Regions from separate parts of the Shewanella sp. ALD9 genome, predicted to be linked through region 1. Evidence: predicted binding sites of a transcription regulator. Region 1 holds the regulator's gene; the other holds the start of a gene.
What was found. Region 1 encodes ArgR, which controls arginine synthesis, uptake and breakdown. Its sites were predicted from a motif close to ANTGAATANNTATTCANT; they were not measured.

Region 2: the regulator ArgR is predicted to act here: its motif matches at 2,039-2,056, upstream of CXF88_RS04255 (OadG family transporter subunit).

Annotation. Positions count from the first base shown of each region.
Region 1 is NZ_PJCD01000001.1:707,561-715,136, forward strand. It holds gene CXF88_RS03285 (iron ABC transporter permease) at 1-653, shown strand, start outside; gene CXF88_RS03290 (ABC transporter ATP-binding protein) at 653-1,687, shown strand; gene CXF88_RS03295 (Dyp-type peroxidase) at 2,164-3,102, shown strand; gene argR (transcriptional regulator ArgR) at 3,165-3,635, opposite strand; gene CXF88_RS03305 (META domain-containing protein) at 3,802-4,227, opposite strand; gene CXF88_RS03310 (hypothetical protein) at 4,350-4,568, shown strand; gene CXF88_RS03315 (GNAT family N-acetyltransferase) at 4,572-5,120, shown strand; gene CXF88_RS03320 (hypothetical protein) at 5,169-5,525, shown strand; gene CXF88_RS03325 (GNAT family N-acetyltransferase) at 5,688-6,275, opposite strand; gene metK (methionine adenosyltransferase) at 6,437-7,576, opposite strand, start outside.
Region 2 is NZ_PJCD01000002.1:165,761-173,336, reverse strand. It holds tRNA gene CXF88_RS04285 (tRNA-Ser) at 951-1,042, shown strand; tRNA gene CXF88_RS04280 (tRNA-Arg) at 1,065-1,141, shown strand; tRNA gene CXF88_RS04275 (tRNA-Arg) at 1,169-1,245, shown strand; tRNA gene CXF88_RS04270 (tRNA-Arg) at 1,275-1,351, shown strand; tRNA gene CXF88_RS04265 (tRNA-Ser) at 1,360-1,451, shown strand; tRNA gene CXF88_RS04260 (tRNA-Arg) at 1,525-1,601, shown strand; gene CXF88_RS04255 (OadG family transporter subunit) at 2,203-2,445, shown strand; gene oadA (sodium-extruding oxaloacetate decarboxylase subunit alpha) at 2,459-4,237, shown strand; gene CXF88_RS04245 (sodium ion-translocating decarboxylase subunit beta) at 4,247-5,377, shown strand; gene CXF88_RS04240 (CmpA/NrtA family ABC transporter substrate-binding protein) at 5,771-7,156, shown strand; gene CXF88_RS04235 (ABC transporter permease) at 7,229-7,576, shown strand, end outside.

The sequences.
Region 1 (7,576 bases):
AGTATAGCCTAAACAGTTTATATATTGCCGCTATTGTCAGTGGTGTGTGCGTAGTCCTATCATTGATATTAATGTTTGTACGCCGTGTGAGTCCGCGACAAAGTGATCAGCTTCCCGCAAGATTGAGCAGTACTGGTTATGCTTTACCGGGAACGGTGTTGGCGATTGGTGTATTAGTACCTCTGACGTTTATCGACTTTGCGATTAACGATATTTACGATTGGTTTGGCGCCCAAGGCCCAGGTTTATTGCTGACTGGCAGCGTGTTTGCACTGATTTTTGCTTTTTGTGTTCGTTTTATTGCTATATCCATCGGCAGTTTAGAAAACAGTTATAAACGTATTTCCCCTTCTTTAGACATGGCGTGTATTACCTTAGGACGAACGCCTACTCAGCTACTATGGCGAGTACATTTGCCTTTATTACGCAAAGGGATTTTTGCCGGTGCTTTGTTAGTGTTTATTGAAAGCATGAAAGAATTACCCGCAGCGTTATTATTGCGTCCTATAGGATTTGAAAACTTGGCGACTTATGTTTTCCAATTTGTCTCAGATGAAAAACTAGAACATGGCGCATTGGCCGCTATTGTGATTGTGTTAGTTGGGCTTGTACCCTTGATTTATCTTAATCGCTCTATGGAGCAACAAGGCTAATTATGTCAACCTTAACCATTGAAAATGTTTGCAGCGATTATCACGGTCAAGTGGTGTTGCGCCATTTAGATCTTACCTTGGCGCAAGGTGAAATTGTCGCATTATTAGGCCCCAGTGGCTGCGGCAAGACAACACTGCTGCGCGCGATTGCGGGCTTACAAGCCATTAGCAAAGGTTGCATCAGCATCAATGGGCAAACGCTGAGTGGTGATGGTGTGTTTGTTGCGAGCGAGCAACGTGGTGTGGGAATGATTTTTCAAGACTATGCCTTATTTCCGCACTTAACCGTGGCAGACAATATCTTATTTGGGGTTAACGAACTCAATCGTACTGCGCGGTTAGCTCGATTAGAAGAAATGCTCGAGTTGGTTAAATTAACCGGGTTGGCATCGCGTTACCCGCATGAATTATCAGGCGGTCAACAGCAACGAGTGTCGATTGCACGTGCATTGGCATATCAACCAGAATTATTATTGCTAGATGAACCTTTTTCCAATATCGATGCGCAAGTTCGTAACGATATGATGTTAGAAATTCGCGCCATATTGAAACAACGTAATGTCAGTGCCGTGTTTGTGACTCACAGTAAAGATGAAGCATTTGTGTTTGCAGATAAACTGGCTTTATTTAAGGATGGCGCCATTATTCAGCATGGTAAAGCCGAAACCTTATACAGTGCACCAACTGATCGCTACGTTGCCGACTTTTTAGGCGCAGGTAATTATTTACCTGTTACGGTCACCTCCAGCCATCAAGTGCACTATTCTTTGGGCGATCTTAGCAGCACAGAAGCATTGTCTTTACCTGTTGGCAGCCAAGGGCAATTATTATTGAGACCACAGCAAATTGAGTTACATCCTTGTATCAATGGCCGAGGATGCATTGTCGAAAGGCATTTCCTTGGTACGGTATGTCATTATCAGGTCCAAATTGGCGATGATATTTTGGACGTCAGTAGCCAATCAACGACGTTAATGCCCGGTCAACGAGTGGACATAAATATTACAGCGCATCCACTGGTGATTTTTAATTAACTATCAATGCTGTAATTTTAATTGTCCAGCCTGTAGTGAACCTTAGTTCGGGGAAAGTGGTTATCAAATTACCCTTTGTTTGCTAAAAGTGTTGCTAACAGTACGTTATTAACTTGTAATAACGCTGCTTTAAACACCCCAGCAATAAGATACTTACCTCATGCTTGCAAAATAATGGCTAATTTTACGATGACATAGGCTAAATATCTGATTTAGGGCTTACTTTTTGGCCCTTAACTCTAGTGAGTTCGTTAACAATTGTAATGAATGATCAAGCTGTTATCTGCACGAATATGAATACAATATGTATTACAAACGGGCTAAATGTGAGTACACTTCAAGTAATTTAAATTTGATTAAGTTAATCTAATGATTAGCTTAACTGGTAAGAGATGTTAATCGCCGTCGAATAACATCAAAACGTTAAATTATCACCGTTTAGGCCGACATTTAGTATTAAGATGGATGAAGTTAATATGGGTAACCAAGTTATGCCTCGTGAACAGTTAGGAATTTGCGCAGAAGGGAATTTACACAGTGTGTACTTGATGTTTAATGCCAACGATGGTGTTGAAGATCAGTTACGCCCATCTATTGCTAATGTAGCGCAGTATATTTATGAACTCACGGATCAATATGCCGACAGTGCTTTTAATGGCTTTGTGGGTATTGGGGCTAATTTTTGGGATACCTTTTATCCAGAATCTCGCCCTGCATTATTAAAACCTTTTCCGGCCATGAGTGAAGGTAACCGTGATGCACCTGCAATGGAATATGATCTGTTTATTCATATCCGTTGTGATCGCTATGATATTTTGCATCTTGTCGCCAATGAAATTAACCAAATGTTTGAAGATTTGGTCGAGTTAGTCGATGAGGAACGTGGCTTTCGCTTTATGGACAGTCGTGACTTAACTGGTTTTGTTGATGGTACTGAAAACCCTAAAGGACGCCATCGTCAACAAGTTGCACTTGTCGGTGATGAAGATCAAGAATTTGTCTCTGGTAGTTATGTTCATGTTCAAAAATACATGCATAACTTAAGTAAGTGGCATCGTTTACCGCTTAAAAAACAAGAAGATATTTTTGGTCGTACCAAAGTTGATGATATTGAGTATGAATCAGAAGATAAGCCATTAACCAGCCACACAAAACGAGTTAACTTAAAAGATCCACACGGTAACGCATTAGAAATTTTACGTCAAAGCATGCCATATGGTTCGATTAGAGAACAAGGATTGATGTTTATTTCAGTATGTCGTACACCGGATCACTTCGAACAAATGCTCCGCAGTATGGTGCACGGTGATGGTCACGGGAATCATGATCATTTGATGTTGTTTACTAAAGCGCTGACTGGGTCGTCTTTCTTTGTGCCATCATTGGATTTTTTAACTCAATTTGATGATGCGTAAACGCCAGTTTTAGGTAATAAAAAAGCAATGCCATGGCATTGCTTTTTTATTGAAATGGTTTTTTATTCACTATAGTTGAATAAAGATCTAACCGTTTCTAATGTCTCATCAATGGTTTTAATACTTGCTGGACAGATGAAAATAGTATCATCACCGGCAATAGTACCTAATATCCCTTCTGGTTTGCCTATTGAATCGAGCAAACGGGCGATTAATTGCGCAGCACCAGGGCTAGTTCTTACCACGATCATGGCTTGGTTATGATCGACATCCAATACCAAATTTTTAACTGGGCTACCCGCAGTAGGTACGCCTAGCTCGGCAGGGAGGCAATACACCATCTCTTGCTTAGCGTTGCGAGTGCGTACAGCACCAAATTTGCTGAGCATACGTGATACTTTAGATTGATTAATATTACCGAATCCTTCGGCTTGAAGCGCATTAACAATCTCGCTTTGGCTTCCAAAACGTTCTTCTTTGAGAATCGCTTTAAAAGTGCGTACGAGCTCATCCTGATTTCTTGTCGCTGGCATAGTGATAATTCATCTTATAGTTGTTATTCAAAAATCTAGCACATTTTGAATAGATTGACTTATTAAGTCAAGAAAGAATCAGATTTATTGAATAAAAATTCATTTTTTAATGGAACTTTAAACTGACACTAATAACTAATCCGGCGACTCATTTAAACCATAGGCTTTAGGATAAGGGTAACGATTGTTTTGTCAGTACCAATAGCGTATCACCATTTATAGACAATAGATTGAGTTTTCCTTTAGAGAAATCAACTTGTTCTACCAATGAAATCGCTTGCATCAGTTCAGCTTCTTGGGTGATTAAACTATCGATACAGGCTTTCATAGTCGAACCTGATGGTGCAAGTTGAAGCAAGTGACCTTGTTGGGCGTAACGACCAAAAAATTGATTACAGCTATTATTACCTGTCAGTTCACCGTTTGGAGCAAAAACTAAATTTGCTGGGCTATTATTAATGGTAGGAGTGTCGAGGACGACTTCTACATGCCAAGTACCAATTAATTGTTCATTTGAGACAATTTGAGTGTGGCTTTGACAAGCACTAAGGCCTAAAAATATAACAGTGGCGCCGAGAATATGCTTTATCATGTTGAGAGATTTCCATATACCAAAAAATTGCCGTTATTCTACTACTTGAGTGTGAATAAGAGCGTAAATAATTGTAATGTTTTGGATTAATGAACATTATTTAACGTATTAAAGAGTCGCAAATGATCAAATTAGTTAAAGTGTTACATTTCGTCGGTTTAATCATGTTGTTGGTGGGTGTCGGCTTATATTGGCAAAGTGATATCGGTCAACAAGTCAGTGGGATGTTGGTCATTGCTTCACTCATTGGCGTGGGAACACTAATTATGTCTCCGCTGCCCGTTGCGCTAGTGATAGAATGGGCTAAGAAACAATCTCCCAATTCAGGGTCAAAGGAATAATCATTGTCATTTATTATCCGTAAGGCGTTATTAACCGATGTTGCTGCTATTGTGCAGTTAGAACGAGCCCATGTTGATGATGAGTTGGTAGGTTCAAATAGCCAACTTCATGCTCATTCATTTACCAAAGCAGAGGTGAGCCAGTTGATAAATCAACATTGGTTTATCGTAGCTGAAGAGCAAGGGGTGATCATTGGATATGTGATGGCGGCAAAATGGTCATTTTTTTCCTCGCAACCATTGTACCGACATATTATTCAAAAACTTAAGTTTGCCGATTTAAATGGACAAGCTTTATCGACGACTAACACGTGCCAATATGGACCCGTTTGGATACAAGAATCAAAACGCGGCCAGGGAGTTTTTTCGGCGCTGGTTACCGAATTAAAAAAACAAGTGGCAGATACCTTTCCATTTATGGTGACGTATGTTGCCGCTGACAATGCGCGTTCGTTGGCAGCACATCAACAAAAAGCCGCAATGACAGAGATTGATCAATTTCGTTTTGAACAACGTGATTATTGTTTACTGGCCACAGCTAATATTACGTGATCGTTATACTAAGGGGTGTTGATAAAGTGGTTATTTATGAGGAATATTATGAGTACTAACTTTGAAGCACTCTTTTCACCCTATTTGGATTTAAGGTTATCTGCATTTGACAATATGAAGCTAATAGCCGCGGTGTTGACTGATGCGACAGAGTTGTATGAGTGTGTCGAAGCCGATTTACAAAATCCAGATGATCCGCAATTGCAGCAATCGGGGTATTTTGTGCGCTGGCAAGACATGTGGCTATTTTGTGGCGTAACCAATAATTATCAAGCAGCGATTGCGCTATTTACCGATGTCGAGCGGATTAACTTAGCGTCTATCAGTGTCAAAGTAGTGCCCGTAATGACAATGCAACAAGTGTCGTTTATGTGTATTGAAAGTTCACATTTCGATCATTGTTAACGAGTTCGATCACCTTGTACTTATGCTGACTTAGTTTGATTACGCTTAAGTCTATTTGGGCTAAATTTATTGTTGTGCAATAGCCTTGAGAGGCTTTAATACGATCTAGATTTTGTCTGAGTTTGGCTCATTGAGCTTATTGAGTTAGATTATTAATCTAGATTATTTATCGGGATCATTGAGCTGCATCAACACTAGTGGTCGTTGTTCACTGTGATAGCGACGATACAACTGAGTGATGTCTGCTGGTATCGCTGATAAATCATTTTGACCTATCACGACATTTTGATCTATAACGATAAAGTGCTGCTGTTGATATAAGCCAATTAACCACGGATGAGCAAACAAGAAGCAATTTTTAGCGGTTAATTTGGGCGCGATAAATTTCAATAACTGAGTTGAAAGCTGTTGTCCACGGTAGTCAGGGTGAACCAATAATCCATTGATTAATTGATATTGGCCAATAGATTTAACTCTTACCGCAGCGATTATTTTTTGCTGGCTTATATCAACTTCATCAGTAGCTGGTGGGCTTAGATGATGAATGACAGCCACAGACTCTTTCTGAGCTAATCGAGCATAAGGCATATGTTGACGATAGAATAACTTGATTGCAGACCACTGTTTAATGGCTGGCAAGTTAATGGCTGGAATGTTAGTAACAGGGCTGTTTATCGCACAGGGGTTAGTTGCCGTTGATGGCTGGTGGTTTGCTGTTATCTTTGTGTTTAGCCAAGTGGGTTGATACATAATCTGAGCCATTGTTGAGATTAAATGTTGAGATTAAATGTTTAGATCAAATCATTGCATTGCCAATGATAGATAAAATAAAACCGCCAGTTGGCGGTTTTATTTTTTATCGTGTTAGCTTAATACAGACACTAGCTTAAGACGATAATTATGCTGGCTGATTATAAACCTGCATCTGCACGAAGTGCTTCAGCTTTATCGGTCGCTTCCCAAGGGAAGATATCACGGCCAAAGTGGCCATAAGCAGCAGTTTGCTGATAGATTGGGCGTGCCAAATCTAGCATTGCTGTTAAGCCGTATGGACGTAATTCGAAGTGTTGGCGTATTAATTTAATCAATACTTCTTCTGATACTTTACCTGTACCGAATGTTTCAATACTAATAGACGTTGGCTCTGCAACACCAATAGCATATGACACTTGTAGCTCACAACGGTCAGCTAGACCAGCAGCAACGATATTCTTAGCCACGTAACGTGCAGCATAAGCCGCACTACGGTCTACTTTTGATGGGTCTTTACCAGAGAAAGCACCACCACCATGACGAGCCATACCGCCGTAGGTATCTACAATAATTTTACGACCAGTTAAACCACAATCACCAACAGGGCCACCAATCACAAAGCGACCAGTAGGGTTGATAAAGTATTTAGTGTTTTTGTTTAACCATTGAGCAGGTAATACCGGCTTGATGATAGTTTCCATTACCGCTTCAATTAAATCAGCTTGACTCACGTCTTCACGATGTTGAGTTGATAATACAATCGCATCAATACCGATGATTTTGCCATCATCATAAGCAAACGTTACCTGGCTTTTAGCATCTGGGCGTAACCAAGGCAGTGTGCCGTCTTTGCGTACTTCAGACTGACGCTTAACTAATTTGTGCGCGTAAGTAATCGGTGCAGGCATTAATACATCAGTTTCATTGCTGGCATAACCAAACATTAAACCCTGATCACCAGCACCTTGCTCTGCAGGGTCTGAACGATCAACACCTTGATTGATGTCTGGTGACTGTTTGCCTATGGCATTAAGTACCGCACATGAATCAGCATCAAAACCCATATCTGAATTGGTGTAACCGATTTCGCGTACGGTTTTACGGGTAATTTCTTCAATGTCTACCCAAGCAGAAGTGGTGACTTCACCGCCCACTAATACCATACCGGTTTTGACATACGTTTCGCACGCAACACGAGCCTTTGGATCTTGCTCAAGTATTGCGTCTAATACCGCATCAGAAATCTGATCGGCGATTTTATCTGGATGACCTTCTGAGACAGACTCAGAGGTAAACAA
Region 2 (7,576 bases), on a different contig from region 1:
CCTTATTCGTTAACCTCTGCTCGGAATTTTCACTGTCATCAAACTGTCCTTTGTTTATGCGATTGCTTCAATTAAAAGACCCGCTAGTTACGTGTCATTTCGCTGGGTTAACCCAAATGCAGAGCTAAATTTAGAACCAAATTCAAATAATAACGAGTCAATTTAAATATGAGTGACCAGTAAACATTCTACGTTTATCAATTTACCCATCTGTTATTCTGCGTTGAGGTTACATTAGCTCTAGCGTAGAGTACCTCACAGCTCCAATTTAAGGTTGTTGGTGTGAGCAGGACAATTTCCCCTTAAGTTGATACAAGACTGAAGTGGAATGAATGAGGCTCTCACAAAGCACTTTTTAACACACTGATTCAGTTTGTTAAACGCATCTATAAATGAGTCGTCATTTATTTACCATCCGACTAACGTATTTATTTTACTCGTGTTGAATTATCACTGGATGCTATTTGTAGCTAACAATTGGTATCAAACCATTTTTTTTAACGAGTCATTATTTAAATGTGCTTAATTCATCTTGATTATAGCGTTGTAATGGGAATCGTTGATCAATACAAATCCCATCGTAATCTCGTGCAAGCTATAGCAAATTAACCTTCCTAAATGGCATTATGCGGCTATTGTCGATATTGGTTAATATGATGTTGAATTGTAATAGTGAGTATAAATCACCCAATGACTAGGCTAGGTTGTTTAAATCAACGATGTGTTTAATTATATCTTTGGTTAAAAACCTTAAAACGCTTGTCGGACGAACAGAGGTTTAATGAGATTATGTCTGTAAATTAAAAAGAATATTCATCAAAAAACGACTGTTTTCATCAAGATTTGAGTCTATTATCTCCAATGTGCTTAAAAACACTCCAAATGAAGTTAGGTTTCCTAAAAAGGGTTTGACTTATTTTCATCAAACAGTAATATGTGCGCCAAGAAACGGAGAGGTGGCCGAGTGGCCGAAGGCGCTCCCCTGCTAAGGGAGTATGGGCTTTAAATCCCATCGAGGGTTCGAATCCCTCCTTCTCCGCCATTTCTTACAATAGATATACGATGCGGATGTAGCTCAGCTGGATAGAGTACCTGGCTACGAACCAGGCGGTCGGAGGTTCGACTCCTCCCATCCGCACCATTATCTATTAAAGTGTTAAACATGAATGCGCGTGTAGCTCAGCTGGATAGAGTACCTGGCTACGAACCAGGCGGTCGGAGGTTCGACTCCTCCCACGCGCACCATTTCATGTTTCACTAAAAACCCAATTTATGCGCGTGTAGCTCAGCTGGATAGAGTACCTGGCTACGAACCAGGCGGTCGGAGGTTCGACTCCTCCCACGCGCACCATATATTGCGGAGAGGTGGCCGAGTGGCCGAAGGCGCTCCCCTGCTAAGGGAGTATGGGCTTTAAATCCCATCGAGGGTTCGAATCCCTCCTTCTCCGCCATTCATTAAATAACGTCACGCACATGAAGTGCAGACGATAGCATTATTTATGAATGGCTTGTTTTACCGATTTTGCGCGTGTAGCTCAGCTGGATAGAGTACCTGGCTACGAACCAGGCGGTCGGAGGTTCGACTCCTCCCACGCGCACCATAATAAAAAGGCCCTGCATCAATGCAGGGCTTTTTTTTTGCTTACTTTTCATTGTCTTTCTCATCTTACTGCAGCCGCTTTATCTCATAAAATTTGATTTTCACATCTTTATTCACTTATTACTCATGTCATGTTTAATCATCTATTTCATCAATTTGTTAAACCAATAAAGTGTGAGTGATTTTTATCATTGAATTATGAATTTGTTAATTTTAAAGTGAATATAGTGATTTTATTGATGATTCATCAGGTTATTATCATTTTTTTTGTATTTTATTGATTTTGTTTAATTGGTTCTCTCTATTTTGGTAAGACCAATTTACAAAAAGATAGCATTGTTGGTGTAAATTGTTTATATTTTGTGACAGGATTTTAGGTTTACAAACTCAGTTTGCGGTTTTTACCATGAAATACACCTTCATTGAATAAGCGTTGAGTTTGAATATTTATGCTTCTTGAGTAGTCAAGTTATGTCTGTAGTCGTTAAGGATGTTGTTGTCTTGGTGCACGTTTTGTGACATTGCACCGTGATAGCACATTGAGGGACGGTACAGAATAGTCAACGTATTGGTTTGATGTTTAACAGATAAAGTGAGGACACATGACATCGATATCTGAGCAGTTATCCGATGCGCTAGGCATTATGGTAATGGGCATGGGTTTAGTATTTATTTTTTTGAGTATCTTAATCATCGGTATTGGCATTGTTGCCAAGCTTTTTCCGGCCCCAGTAGAGGTTCCTACGCTAGCAACGGTAAGTGCTAATGTGCCTAAACATACCGTCTTAGACCCTAAGCTGGTTGCCGCTATTACCTCTGCGATACATCAATACCGCGCGAAATAAATTTGGAGTCATTATGAGCAAGCCATTAGCATTAACCGATGTCGTCCTGCGTGACGCACATCAATCATTATTGGCAACACGTTTACGTATTGACGATATGTTACCTATAGCACCGTTATTAGATAAAGTAGGCTTCTGGTCACTAGAGTCTTGGGGCGGCGCAACTTTTGATTCATGCATTCGTTATTTAGGCGAAGATCCATGGGATCGTATTCGCGAATTGAAAAAATCCATGCCTAATACCCCGCAACAAATGTTGCTTCGAGGCCAAAATTTATTAGGTTATCGACATTATGCCGACGATGTCGTTACGCGTTTTGTAGAACGAGCTCATACCAATGGCGTTGATGTATTTCGTATCTTCGACGCAATGAATGATGTCCGTAATCTTGAAACCGCGGTTAAAGCGGTTAAAAACGTGGGCGGCCATGCCCAAGGCACCATTTCATTTACCACTAGCCCTGTTCACAACATTGATACTTGGGTTGATATGGCTAAACGCCTAGAAGACATGGGCGCAGATTCTTTATGTATTAAAGATATGGCGGGTTTACTTAAGCCAATGCAAGCTTATGACCTCATTAGCCGCTTAAAATCACAAACGGACTTAATGGTGTCGATGCATTGTCATGCTACAACGGGCCTAAGCAGCGCTACATATCAAAAAGCGATTGAAGCGGGCGTTGATGTGCTTGATACCGCAATATCTTCAATGAGCCAAACCTACGGCCACAGCGCTACCGAAACGTTAGTGGCAATGGTTGAAGATACCGACAGGGCAACCGGTTACGATATGGTGTTGCTAGAAGAGATAGCAGCCTATTTTCGTGAAGTGCGTAAAAAATACGTCCGTTTTGAAGGTGCACTAAAAGGCATTGATTCACGTATTTTACGTGCTCAAGTACCTGGCGGCATGCTAACCAATATGGAAAATCAATTAAAAGAGCAGGGCGCAGCAGACAAAATGGATGCCGTGCTTGAAGAGATCCCGCGGGTACGTGAAGATCTTGGTTTCTTGCCTCTCGTTACCCCAACATCGCAAATTGTTGGCTCACAGTCGGTGATCAATGTGCTGATGGGTGAGCGTTACAAGTCGATGACCAAAGAGACCGAAGGTGTACTAAAAGGCGAATATGGTGCGACACCAGCGCCAGTTAATGCAGAACTACAAGCCAGAGTGCTAAAAGGCGAACAGCCAATTACGTGTCGCCCAGCCGATTTAATTGCACCAGAATTGGATAAGTTACGTGTCGAGCTTGCCGAAGCCGCCAAAGAGCAGGGCTTTAGTTTAGCTGCAGAATCAGATGACGATGTAATGACTTATGCGTTGTTCAATCAAATTGGTCTTAAGTTTCTTAAAAATCGCGGCAATCCGGATGCGTTTGAACCTGTCCCAAGTGCAGATGATTTACAAGTGAAAGCCGATAAAGGCCCACAAACCTATACCGTCGATGTCGATGGTCAACATTTTGTGGTCGAAGTGAGTGAAGGTGGTGAGATTGGTCACATCGCGCCAGCATCAGCTGCACCTATTACGGCAGCGTCTGCAACGGTCGCCTCAGCGCCTACGGGTGAGATTAAGTGCACCATGGCCGCGCCGTTATCGGGAAATATTTTCAAAGTGTTAGTCAGTAATGGTCAAGCGGTTAAAACCGGTGAAGTGATCATTATCCTGGAGGCGATGAAAATGGAAACCGAAATTCGTGCTCAACAAGATGGTGTTGTAACTCAGTTAGCGGTTAAGCAGGGTGACAGTGTAACTGTAGGTTCAACATTGTTGTCATTAGCATAAGAGGTCGAAATGGAAGGATTATTGGCTTTTTGGGCTGAAACGGGTGTCGCTAACTTTACTGGTGGCCAACTGCTAATGATGGCTGTTGGTTGTTTATTGTTATTTCTAGCGATAATTAAAGGATTTGAACCGTTATTGTTATTACCTATCGGATTTGGCGCCATATTAGCCAACATTCCTAATGCAGGTTTTACCGATGAAGGTGGCTTACTGTATTACGCTTACCATGTCGGGATTGAGACTGGGGTATTCCCATTGCTCATCTTCATGGGGGTGGGTGCATTAACTGATTTTGGTGCGCTAATTGCTAACCCTAAAACACTATTGTTAGGGGCAGCGGCGCAATTTGGGATTTTTGCCACTTTACTTGGTGCTATTGCCTTAAATTGGGTGCCTGGGTTTGAGTTTAGTATGCAAGATGCTGCAGCTATTGCCATTATTGGTGGAGCAGATGGTCCAACGGCAATTTTCTTAGCGTCTAAACTAGCGCCTGAATTGTTAGGTGCTATTGCTGTTGCTGCATACTCATACATGGCGTTAGTGCCATTAATTCAGCCGCCGATCATGAAACTGCTAACCACTAAAGCCGAACGTGAAATTAAAATGGAACAATTGCGTGAAGTCAGTAAGAAAGAGAAGATTATCTTTCCACTGATGGTGCTAGGGTTAACCATTTTATTTTTACCTGCAGCAACCCCATTAATTGGCATGTTCTGTTTGGGCAATTTAATGCGCGAATCGGGCGTAGTGGATCGTTTATCGAAAACGGCGCAAAACGAGTTAATCAACATAGTGACTATCTTTTTAGGTCTTGCTGTTGGGTCTAAGCTATCAGCAGATCAATTTCTGCGTATCGAAACGCTAGGTATTTTAATCCTTGGCGCGGTTGCGTTTAGTATTGGTACTGCTTCTGGGGTATTGATGGCTAAATTAATGAGTAAGCTCTCTGGCGGAAAAATTAACCCACTTATCGGTGCAGCAGGCGTTTCTGCTGTGCCAATGGCTGCACGAGTAGTGAATAAGGTAGGTTTAGAGGCTAACAACCAAAACTTCTTACTCATGCATGCTATGGGACCTAACGTAGCAGGTGTGCTAGGCAGTGCTGTTGCTGCAGGTGTTTTGCTGGCAGTACTAGGCTAAAACTTACCAGATGATTCAAAAGCCAATGCCTTTGCGTTGGCTTTTTTGTTTTTATCTACTGGTACAAAATTACTTATACCTCTTTTGATGCATATTGGTGCACTTAAACTGTTTTATTGCACTGTAGTAGCATTACGTTATTTAATTGTTAAAATTAAAGTTATTCAAAATCAACCTGTTAATGTTTTGGCATGAAAAATGGATAGCAAAGGTTGGATATTTGATGAGCCATATCCAGTCTTTTTAGACAGTACAGGTTATCAATTTTACAACTAACTGACTGATAAATAATATTTAATAAATTCAATTTTAGCAAAGGCGCTATCGAGATATTCCTAAATGGATATCCGAAGCGCCTTTTTTTATTGTCAATTTTCATCACGGGGAAATAATATGAACTGGAAAATATCGTTAACTCAGCAGATTAAGTCTTTATTGCTGGGGGTCAGTATTGGGGCAAGTTTGTGTATCAACACTGTAAGTGCCGAAGTGGGCTTTCCTGAAAAAGAAGAGCTCAGGTTTGGTTTTATCAAATTAACTGATATGGCACCTATTGCGGTTGCTTATGAAAAAGGTTATTTCGAAGAAGAAGGTTTATACGTCACGATTGAAGCGCAGGCAAATTGGAAAGTGTTACTCGATGGTGTGATTGATGGTCGATTAGATGGGGCCCACATGTTAGCGGGTCAACCTATTGCTGCAACAATTGGTTACGGTACTAAAGCGCACATTATTACCCCATTTTCGATGGATTTAAATGGTAACGCAATTACGGTATCAAACGACGTTTGGGCCAAAATGAAGCCGCACATTGCTAAACAGGCAGACGGTTTTCCCGTTCATCCCATTAAAGCTGATGCACTAAAGCCCGTAGTTGAAGAATTTAAAGCGGCTGGTAAGCCATTTAATATGGGTATGGTGTTTCCGGTTTCTACACATAACTATGAATTGCGTTACTGGTTAGCCGCTGGTGGGATTCATCCTGGGTTTTACGCACCTCATAAAGGAGATACATCAGGGCAGATTGATGCACAAGCTTTGCTGTCGGTAACTCCGCCCCCACAAATGCCCTCGACACTGGAAGCGGGCACAATTAATGGCTATTGCGTTGGTGAGCCCTGGAATCAGCAAGCTGTGTTTAAAGGCATTGGTGTACCTGTGGTGACCGATTATGAAATTTGGAAAGATAATCCTGAAAAAGTGTTTGGTATTACAGCCGAGTTTGCCGAAAAATATCCAAATACCACTATACGCCTTACTCGTGCGTTGATCCGCGCTGCTAAATGGTTAGACGACAATAACAATGCTAACCGCCCAGAAGCGGTAAAAATACTGTCTCAATCTAATTATGTTGGTGCTGACTATGAGGTGATTGCTAATAGTATGACGGGTACGTTCGAATATGAAAAAGGCGATAAGCGCGCGGTTCCAGACTTCAATGTATTTTTTAGGCATCACGCAACTTATCCATATTACTCAGATGCGATTTGGTATTTAACTCAAATGCGCCGTTGGGGCCAAATTGAACAAGATAAATCTGACGATTGGTATAAAGACATCGCCGCAAAAGTCTATCGTCCAGATATTTATGCAAAAGCCGCGCAATCACTCATCGACGATAAGCTCATCCCCGCAGCTGACTTTCCAGATTTCAGTAAAGAAACCGGTTTCAAAGCACCGCAAACTCACTTTATTGATAATTTAGTTTATGACGGCAGCAAGCCTAATGCTTACATTAATTCATTTGTAATTGGATTAAAGCAAGGCGACAAGCTGTAACAAACCGTTAAGGAGTCTTGGATGAACAGTCTTTATTCTATTGCACAAAATCGCTTAATTGAACGAGGCAACATGGCAGTTGTTATGCTGAAAATAGCCGAGTTAAGTAGGGCGATACTATTACCGTTTATCGGCATTGCGATATTTTTAGCTCTGTGGGCGGTGACAGCTAATAGTATTGAAACCTCTCTAGGTAAGTTTCCGGGACCGGTTGCTGTCGTGTCGCAATTTGACAATTTGTATCAGGAGCATATAACTGAGCGCGAAAAGGCCGAGGCTTTTTATCAACGTCAAGAAACACGAAATGAGGCGCGTGTTGCTAACGATCCAAGTTATGTCGCCAAAGTACGTGCTTACACAGGTAAAGAAACTTTTTGGGATCAAATTGTCACTAGTCTAATTACCGTCATGAGTGGTTTT